Regions from separate parts of the Pseudoalteromonas sp. SiA1 genome, predicted to be linked through region 1. Evidence: predicted binding sites of a transcription regulator. Region 1 holds the regulator's gene; the other holds the start of a gene.
The links. The regulator MetJ, encoded in region 1, represses methionine synthesis genes. The targets are predictions, from matches to a motif close to TAGACGTCTAGACGTCTA.
Positions count from the first base shown of each region.

Region 1 (4,287 bases):
TGTTTTAGCGTGTAATACTGGATTACCTAACCTCGCTAATAAATTAGCTTGATCACGGCACACTCGCGCATACTTAACCGCATTAGCAACCTTACGCGGATCAGTACTAAAAACACCTTGAGTGTCAGTCCAAATAGAGACTTTTTTAGCATTGCAATACCGCGCTAATAAAGTGGCACTGTAATCACTGCCATTTCGCCCTAAGGTCACTGTTTCACCATGTAAATCAGCCGCAATAAACCCCGTAACTACATTAATTTTACTCGTCTGTATGGCTTTTAAGCACTGCTGCTGATTATTAGCATGCTGCAGCTGTCCGGCATCTAACGTAAATAACTGCCTAGCGTCATGGGCACAAGCGCTAACGTTAAGCTGTTCTAAGTAAGCGCTTAGTAACCTTGCAGACCACAATTCACCATGTGCTAATAACGCAGCTTCAGCTAATGTTCCTTGCTTAGCCTGCTTGGTAATAATACTGAGCTCAGTTTCAAGTAAATCAAGCGCATGGTGCTTAGCGTTAGCTATTAATAATTGCTCAATCAGAGCTATTTGATGGTTACTCAATAGCAATACAATATCAGCAATAGCTTGAGTGTCTTGCTGTTGATAGCTTTGCCACAGTTTAACTAAGGTATCGGTGGTTTTACCGGCAGCCGATACCACCACACAATCCCCAGCTTGAGCATGAGTTAAAATAATATTTGCGACACTTTTAAAGCGATCCGCTGAGCTTAAACTCGAACCACCAAATTTATGAACCTGATTTACCATATTAATACCGACTCGCATTTATGTTTTGTATTTTGAAGATTGGTATGCACTACCATAACGCCGGATGCGCCGCGTTTAACTTTGCTGAACCAAATGATTCACTAGCACCACTTTTTGCCGATAGGCCGGGATCGGCTTGTCCTGGGCGCACCAAATTAAATACCCTGTCTAAGTCAGCGAGTAAATCATTTACATCTTCAATACCCACCGAAATACGAATAAGCGTGTCGCCTACTCCGGCTTCTGCACGCGCGGTTGCGTCCATGCCGGCGTGGGTCATAGTCGCAGGGTGACAAATTAAACTTTCTACTCCACCTAATGATTCCGCTAAGCTAAATTCATTTAAGCGCGTTAAAAACGCTGCAGCATCGTTTATATCGCCTTTTATATCAAAGCTAACCATAGCACCAAAGCCAAGCTGCTGCGCCTTAGCTAGCGCATGTTGAGGGTGTGATTCAAGACCTGGGTAGTAAACTTGGGCAACAAACTGGGAGCGTTCTAAATACTGTGCAATGGCGAGTGCACTTTCTTGGTGTTGCCTTAAACGCACGTTTAAAGTACGTAAGCCTCTGAGCGTTAAATAGCTATCAAATGGCGCGCCGGTGATGCCAATGTTATTTGCCCACCACGCTAACTCTTCACCTAACTCAGCAGTCGCTGCGATAACCGCGCCACCAACAACGTCTGAATGGCCATTGATATATTTTGTGGTTGAGTGCACCACAATATCAGCGCCAAACTTAATCGGGTTTTGTAATGCTGGCGATAAAAATGTGTTGTCGGCGGCAACCAGTGCACCACACTGTTTAGCTGTATCAGTTACCGCTTTAATATCTGTTAAGCGTAAAATAGGATTGCTAGGTGTTTCAATCCAAATCAGCTTAGGTTTAATAGCAAGGATGCGTGTCAAACTGTCGCTTTTGGTAAAATCGACCACTTCTAGTTTTAATAAGCCGCGCTTTTCTAGCGAAGTAAATAAGCGATAGCTGCCACCATAACAGTCATGAGGGATCACTAACGTATCGTCACTATTAAGTAATTGTGTTGTTAGGTGAACGGCTGCCATGCCTGTTGCGGTAATAATGCCTTTAGCGCCACCTTCAAGCTCCGTGAGCGCCTCAGCCAAAATGTCACGATTAGGGTTACCACTGCGGCCATAATCATATTGACGCTTTGTATCAAAGTCAGCAAATGAGTAAGTTGTTGATAAATAAAGCGGTGGAACAACCGCACCATGCTGTTTGTCGGCTTCTATTCCACTACGAACAGCAATTGTTGCCTTATTTTTTTCACTCATTTTCGCTACCTTTACTAATTTGGATGTTTAGACGTCTAAAAGGTAGCGCATGCAATTTAAGATGTCAAAACATTTAAATGTCTAGATAGCTAAATAACTAGTATTTGACTATCTTTTTTAAACCGATAGAATTTCACGCATATTTACACGCTTTGATGCTGTGTGAGCAATTTATAATCTGAGGCAACGATACATCTTATGGCTAAATGGAATGGTGAATATATTCACCCATACGCAGAACACGGGAAAAAATCCGAACAAGTAAAGAAGATCACCGTTTCGATCCCGCTAAATGTATTAAAAGTATTAACTGATGAACGTACTCGTCGTCAAATAAACAACTTACGTCATGCAACAAATAGCGAGCTTTTATGCGAAGCGTTTTTGCATGCGTTTACCGGGCAACCGCTGCCTAATGATGATGATTTGCGTAAAGATAACGCAGAAAAAGTACCTGAAGAAGTGAAGAAAATAATGCAAGAAATGGGACTAGAAGTGCCTATTTTAAATGAAGACTAGAAGGGTCTTTATACAAAAAAACCTCAGCAAATGCTGAGGTTTTTTTTGCGCTAATTTATACTTAACAATTACGCCATGTAGTTTTCTGGCATATCAATTTGTGCAACGCCAGAGTCTACCGCCGCCTGCGCAACCGCTTTAGCTATACGTGGTAACAAACGTGGATCCATTGGTTTTGGTATAATATATTTAGCACCAAACTCTAATTTGTCGATGCCTGCGGCAGTAAGCACTTCAGTCGGTACGGGCTCTTTAGCAATACTACGAATTGCTTCTACAGCAGCAATTTTCATCTCGTCGTTTATTTCACTGGCACGTACATCTAACGCACCACGGAAAATAAACGGAAAACACAATACGTTATTAACTTGATTCGGATAATCAGAGCGACCTGTAGCCATAATTAAATCGTTACGTGCAGCGTGTGCTAATTGCGGATCGATTTCAGGATCGGGGTTTGAACAAGCAAATACCACGGGTCTATCAGCCATTAATTTTAAATCTTCAGGGGCTAATAAATTAGGGCCCGATACACCCACAAACACATCGGCATCTTCAATTACATCTTGTAAAGTACGTTTATCGGTATTGTTTGCAAATAATTGCTTATATTCATTCAAGTCATCACGACGCGTATGAATAACTCCTTTGCGATCTAACATATAAATATGTTCACGCAACGCGCCACATTTAATTAAAAGCTCCATACAGGCAACAGCTGCAGCGCCGGCACCTAAACATACAATAATTGCATCTTCAATTGCTTTGCCCTGTACTTCCAGCGCGTTTAGCATACCCGCAGCCGTTACAATAGCCGTACCATGCTGATCATCATGAAAAACAGGAATGCTACAACGCTCTATAAGCGCTTTTTCTATTTCAAAACACTCGGGCGCTTTAATATCTTCTAAATTAATTCCACCAAAAGTGTCGGCAATATTAGCCACCGTGTTAATAAAGTCTTCGGTAGTACGGTGCTTAACTTCAATATCTATAGAGTCTAACCCTGCAAAACGCTTAAATAGTAGCGCTTTACCTTCCATAACGGGTTTTGAAGCCAGTGGACCTAAATTACCTAAGCCTAAAATTGCGGTGCCGTTAGTAATAACCGCAACCATATTTCCTTTACCAGTATATTTGTAGGCATTTGCTGGATCAGCGGCAATTTCACGAACAGGTTCTGCGACACCGGGGCTGTATGCGAGCGCGAGGTCTTTAACCGTCTCAGCGGGCTTGGTCAGCTCAATACTGATTTTACCTGGAACGGGATGGGCATGGTAATGTAGTGCTTGTTCACGAAAATCTGACATAACGCGATTATATCCTGCAATTTAAGTTAAAGTGAGAGGTAGTTTTAATCTACGATACCTTTATTATTTTTAAATTCCAAGCAATATCAGGTCTATCCTGTTATATGCTAGAACTGTTAATTTTAAGTGATTTATCAGCAACTTCCCTAGATTATCCTGACATTTTTAAAATATAAATTCGTCATAAAAATGAAAAACACAGGTACTTTTTGCCCTTGTTCTATTTTTATAAAGCGTATTTTTTAGTCTTAAATTAAAATAGTGAAATACCGAATTTTATTTAACTTTAAACACAAATAACCTCACGTTACCTGCATTTGAGTACCATCTTTAAAGTTTAACAAATAAAAATATAGAGAATATTGGCTGTTTTGTCTGCAAATGTTTATG
Region 1 covers NZ_CP076084.1:329,150-333,436, reverse strand. The annotation lists gene metL (bifunctional aspartate kinase/homoserine dehydrogenase II) at 1-771, opposite strand, end outside; gene metB (cystathionine gamma-synthase) at 821-2,068, opposite strand; gene metJ (met regulon transcriptional regulator MetJ) at 2,267-2,587, shown strand; gene KK487_RS01500 (malic enzyme-like NAD(P)-binding protein) at 2,656-3,897, opposite strand.

Region 2 (4,287 bases), 610 kb from region 1:
ACACATGACACAACCAGGGAATTCTAAAATAGCATTCTCAAGGGCACGTAATGTTTCAACGTCCAAGTCATTGGTTGGCTCATCCAGTAGTACTACGTTGCCGCCTGCTTTTAACAGCTTAGCTAGGTGTAAACGGTTGCGCTCTCCACCTGAAAGGTCTTTAACAAACTTTTGTTGATCGTTACCTTTAAAGTTAAAACGGCTAACATAAGCACGGCTTGGGAACTCAAAGTTACCAATTTTTAGTACATCTTGGCCATCAGAGATTTCTTGGAATACCGTTTTGCTTTCGTCCATGTTGCCACGGAACTGATCAACAGTTGCCAGTTCTACTGTTTCACCAATGCTGATATTACCGCTATCTGGCTGCTCTTCACCGCTTAGCATTTTGAATAGCGTTGATTTACCTGCACCATTGGCACCAATAATACCCACAATAGCGCCTTTAGGCATGGTAAAGCTTAAATCGTCTATTAATACGCGGTCGCCAAAGCTTTTACGTAAGTTGTTTACTTCTAATACTTGGTCACCTAAACGTGGGCCAGGTGGAATAAACAATTCGTTGGTTTCGTTACGTTTTTGGTAATCAGACTGTTGTAGCTCGCTAAACTGTGCCATACGTGCTTTTGACTTAGCTTGACGACCTTTAGGGTTTGAACGCACCCACTCAAGTTCTTGTGCAATTGATTTTTGACGTGCTTTTTCAGATTTTTGCTCTTGTTGTAAGCGGGCATCTTTTTGCTCAAGCCAAGAAGAGTAGTTACCTTCCCACGGAATACCTTCACCACGGTCAAGCTCTAAAATCCAGCCAGCAACATTATCAAGGAAGTAACGGTCATGCGTTACTGCCACAACGGTGCCTTCGTAGTCATGTAAAAAGCGCTCTAACCAGGCAACCGACTCAGCATCTAAGTGGTTAGTTGGCTCATCGAGAATAAGCATATCTGGTTTTTCAAGTAATAAACGACAAATAGCAACACGGCGGCGCTCACCACCCGATAGGTGCTTAATTTTAGCATCCCACTCAGGTAAACGCAGAGCATCGGCAGCACGCTCTAATACGTTATCGATATTATGACCATCATGCGCTTGAATAATCGCTTCTAATTCACCTTGCTCTTTTGCCAGTGCGTCAAAGTCAGCGCCTTCCATTGCGTATTCGTTATACACTTCGTCAAGGCGGTTAAGGGCATGTTTTACTTCACCCACAGCTTCTTCAACAATTTCACGAACTGTTTTGCTTTCGTCCAAAACAGGCTCTTGCGGCAAGTAACCAATTTTAGTGCCTGGTTGAGGGCGAGCTTCACCTTCAAAATCTTCATCAACACCTGCCATAATGCGTAGTAATGATGATTTACCAGAACCATTTAGACCTAGCACACCAATTTTTGCACCAGGGAAAAAATGCAACGAAATATCTTTTAAGATAGTGCGTTTTGGTGGCACAACCTTAGATACTCGACTCATCGAGAATATAAACTTATCAGGTAAAACCATGGAAGAAGCCTTCAATAATAATAAAAATTTCAATGCTGTATTGTAGTGGCTCACAGGTGAAACAGTCAACGAATGGGGCTGTTTTAAAGTACATATTCAATTTGTACAAACCGCGTGAATAAACTTCATTTAGACATCTATACATCTAGAGGTTGATATTTTTGACATTCTGTTCATAATGAGAGCGTATTAATTCTCGGTTTTTATGAGCAGGAGCTTTAAGAATGCCAATTACAGTAGAAGACGAATTGCCAGCTATTGCACGTTTACGTCATGAAAACGTGTTTGTAATGCCAAAAACGCGTGCAAAAACGCAAGAAATACGCCCTATGCGTTTGGCTATTCTTAATCTTATGCCTAATAAAGTAGAAACCGAAGTACAGTTTATTCGCTTGTTGGCTAATTCTCCGCTGCAAGTAAATGTAGAGCTACTGCGCCTTGACACGCATCGTAGCAGTAGTAACTCAGAGCAACACTTAGATACCTTTTATCGTTACTTTTCAGAAGTGAAAAATAATAATTACGATGCACTATTAATTACCGGTGCGCCGCTCGCGCATTTAGAGTATGAAGAAGTGGCGTATTGGGATGAGCTCAAAGTGATTATTGATTGGGCCGAGCAGCATGTAACCTCTACCTTGTTTTCGTGCTGGGCTGCCCACGCGGCTTTATATCACCGTTATAATTTAAAGCGCGATTTAAAAGACAACAAACTCTGCGGGGTGTTTACCCATCAATGCTACTTTGCCCATGGTGCACTTACCCGCGGCTTTGACGATACCTTTTTAGTGCCGCACTCACGTTATGGCCACATAGATATAGATAAAATAAACGCTTGTGAAGAGCTGGTGGTATTAGCGGGCTCTGAACGAGTCGGGGCTTATTTACTTAAAAATAAATCGGGCAGCCAAGTGTTTATTACCGGCCACCCAGAATACGATGCCGACAGTTTAAAAGCCGAATATGAGCGCGATTTACAAAAAAGTCCCGATGCGCCAAAGCCCGAAAACTATTTTCCTGATGACGATACCAGCAAGCAACCGTCTAAAACATGGCAAAGTCACGCGTTTTTACTGTTTTCAAACTGGTTAAATTATTACGTTTACCAAACCACACCCTATGATATTAACTTAGTTAGCCAAGACGTAAGGACTAACAACTATGCCGAATAATCCTCAAAACAATAAGCATCAAGAGCTGAGCGCTGCGCTCAAACAGCGCATTTTAATTTTAGATGGTGCAATGGGAACTATGATCCAAGCGCATAAGCTTGAAGAGCAAGACTACCGTGGTGAACGTTTTAAAGATTGGCACGTGCTTATTAAAGGCAACAACGATTTATTAAGCCTAACCAAGCCTGAAATTATTACTGATATACACCGCAGCTTTTTAGCCGCCGGAGCCGATATTATCGAAACTAACACCTTTAACTCGACCACCATTTCGATGGAAGATTACGACATGGCGAGTATAAGCCGTGAAGTTAATTTAGAGTCAGCTAAGTTAGCCCGCGCTGTATGTGACGAATTTAGCGCTAAAACCCCAGAAAAACCGCGCTATGTAGCAGGTGTTTTAGGGCCAACGTCTAAAACGTGTTCGTTATCGCCGGATGTAAACGACCCCGGCTATCGTAATATCACCTTTGATAAGTTAGTGACTGCGTATGTTGAGTCGACCCTTGCGCTTATGGAGGGCGGTGTAGATATAATTTTAATCGAAACCATATTCGACACGCTTAATGCAAAAGCGGCATCGTTCGCGGTAGAAGAAGCGTTTGAACAAGCAGGGCGCACATTGCCAGTGATGATTTCAGGCACTATTACCGATGCCTCAGGCCGTACGCTTTCAGGGCAAACCACCGAAGCATTTTATAATTCTATTCGCCATATTAAGCCGCTTTCAATTGGCTTAAATTGCGCCCTTGGGCCAGATTTACTGCGCCAATACGTTGAAGAGCTATCACGTGTGTGCGAAACCTTTGTCTCTGTTCATCCTAACGCGGGCTTACCCAATGAGTTTGGAGAATACGACTTAGAAGCAGACGACATGGCAAAAGAGATCATAGATTGGGGTAAATCGGGCTTTATTAATATTGTTGGCGGTTGCTGCGGCACTACGCCTGCGCACATTCGTGCCTTTGCCAAAGGGCTTGAAGGCACAGCACCACGAAAATTACCTGAGCTTGAAGTGCGTATGCGTTTATCAGGCCTAGAAGCCTGTAACTTAAATTAAGGAGCCGCCAATGACCCAACAAATTGCAGTATTTACCAATGTCGGCGAGCGTACTAACGTAACTGGCTCGGCCATGTTTAAACGTTTGATCATGGAAGAAGACTACGAAACAGCCCTTAATGTAGCTCGCGAACAAGTAGAAAATGGCGCCCAAGTTATTGATATCAACATGGACGAAGCCATGCTGGACTCAAAAGCGGCCATGGTGAAGTTTTTAAACTTAATTGCCTCAGAGCCTGATATTTCTAAAGTACCTATTATGGTCGACTCCTCTAAATGGGAAGTAATAGAGGCAGGCTTAAAGTGTATTCAAGGCAAGGCCATTGTTAACTCCATTTCACTCAAAGAGGGTGAAGAGCCGTTTATTCGCCAAGCTAAAATTATAAAACGCTTTGGTGCCGCCGCTGTTGTAATGGCATTTGATACTGACGGCCAAGCCGATACTGCCGATCGTAAGTTTGAAATTTGTGAGCGCAGTTACCGTATTTTGGTTGATGAAATTGGCTTCCCGCCAGAAGATATTATATTCGACCCCAACATATTTGCCGTTGCCACCGG
Region 2 covers NZ_CP076084.1:934,398-938,684, forward strand. The annotation lists gene ettA (energy-dependent translational throttle protein EttA) at 1-1,497, opposite strand, end outside; gene KK487_RS04305 (homoserine O-succinyltransferase) at 1,722-2,669, shown strand; gene KK487_RS04310 (homocysteine S-methyltransferase family protein) at 2,659-3,729, shown strand; gene metH (methionine synthase) at 3,740-4,287, shown strand, end outside.
Region 2: a site for MetJ is predicted at 1,628-1,645, ahead of KK487_RS04305 (homoserine O-succinyltransferase). Genes of this name have one in related genera too.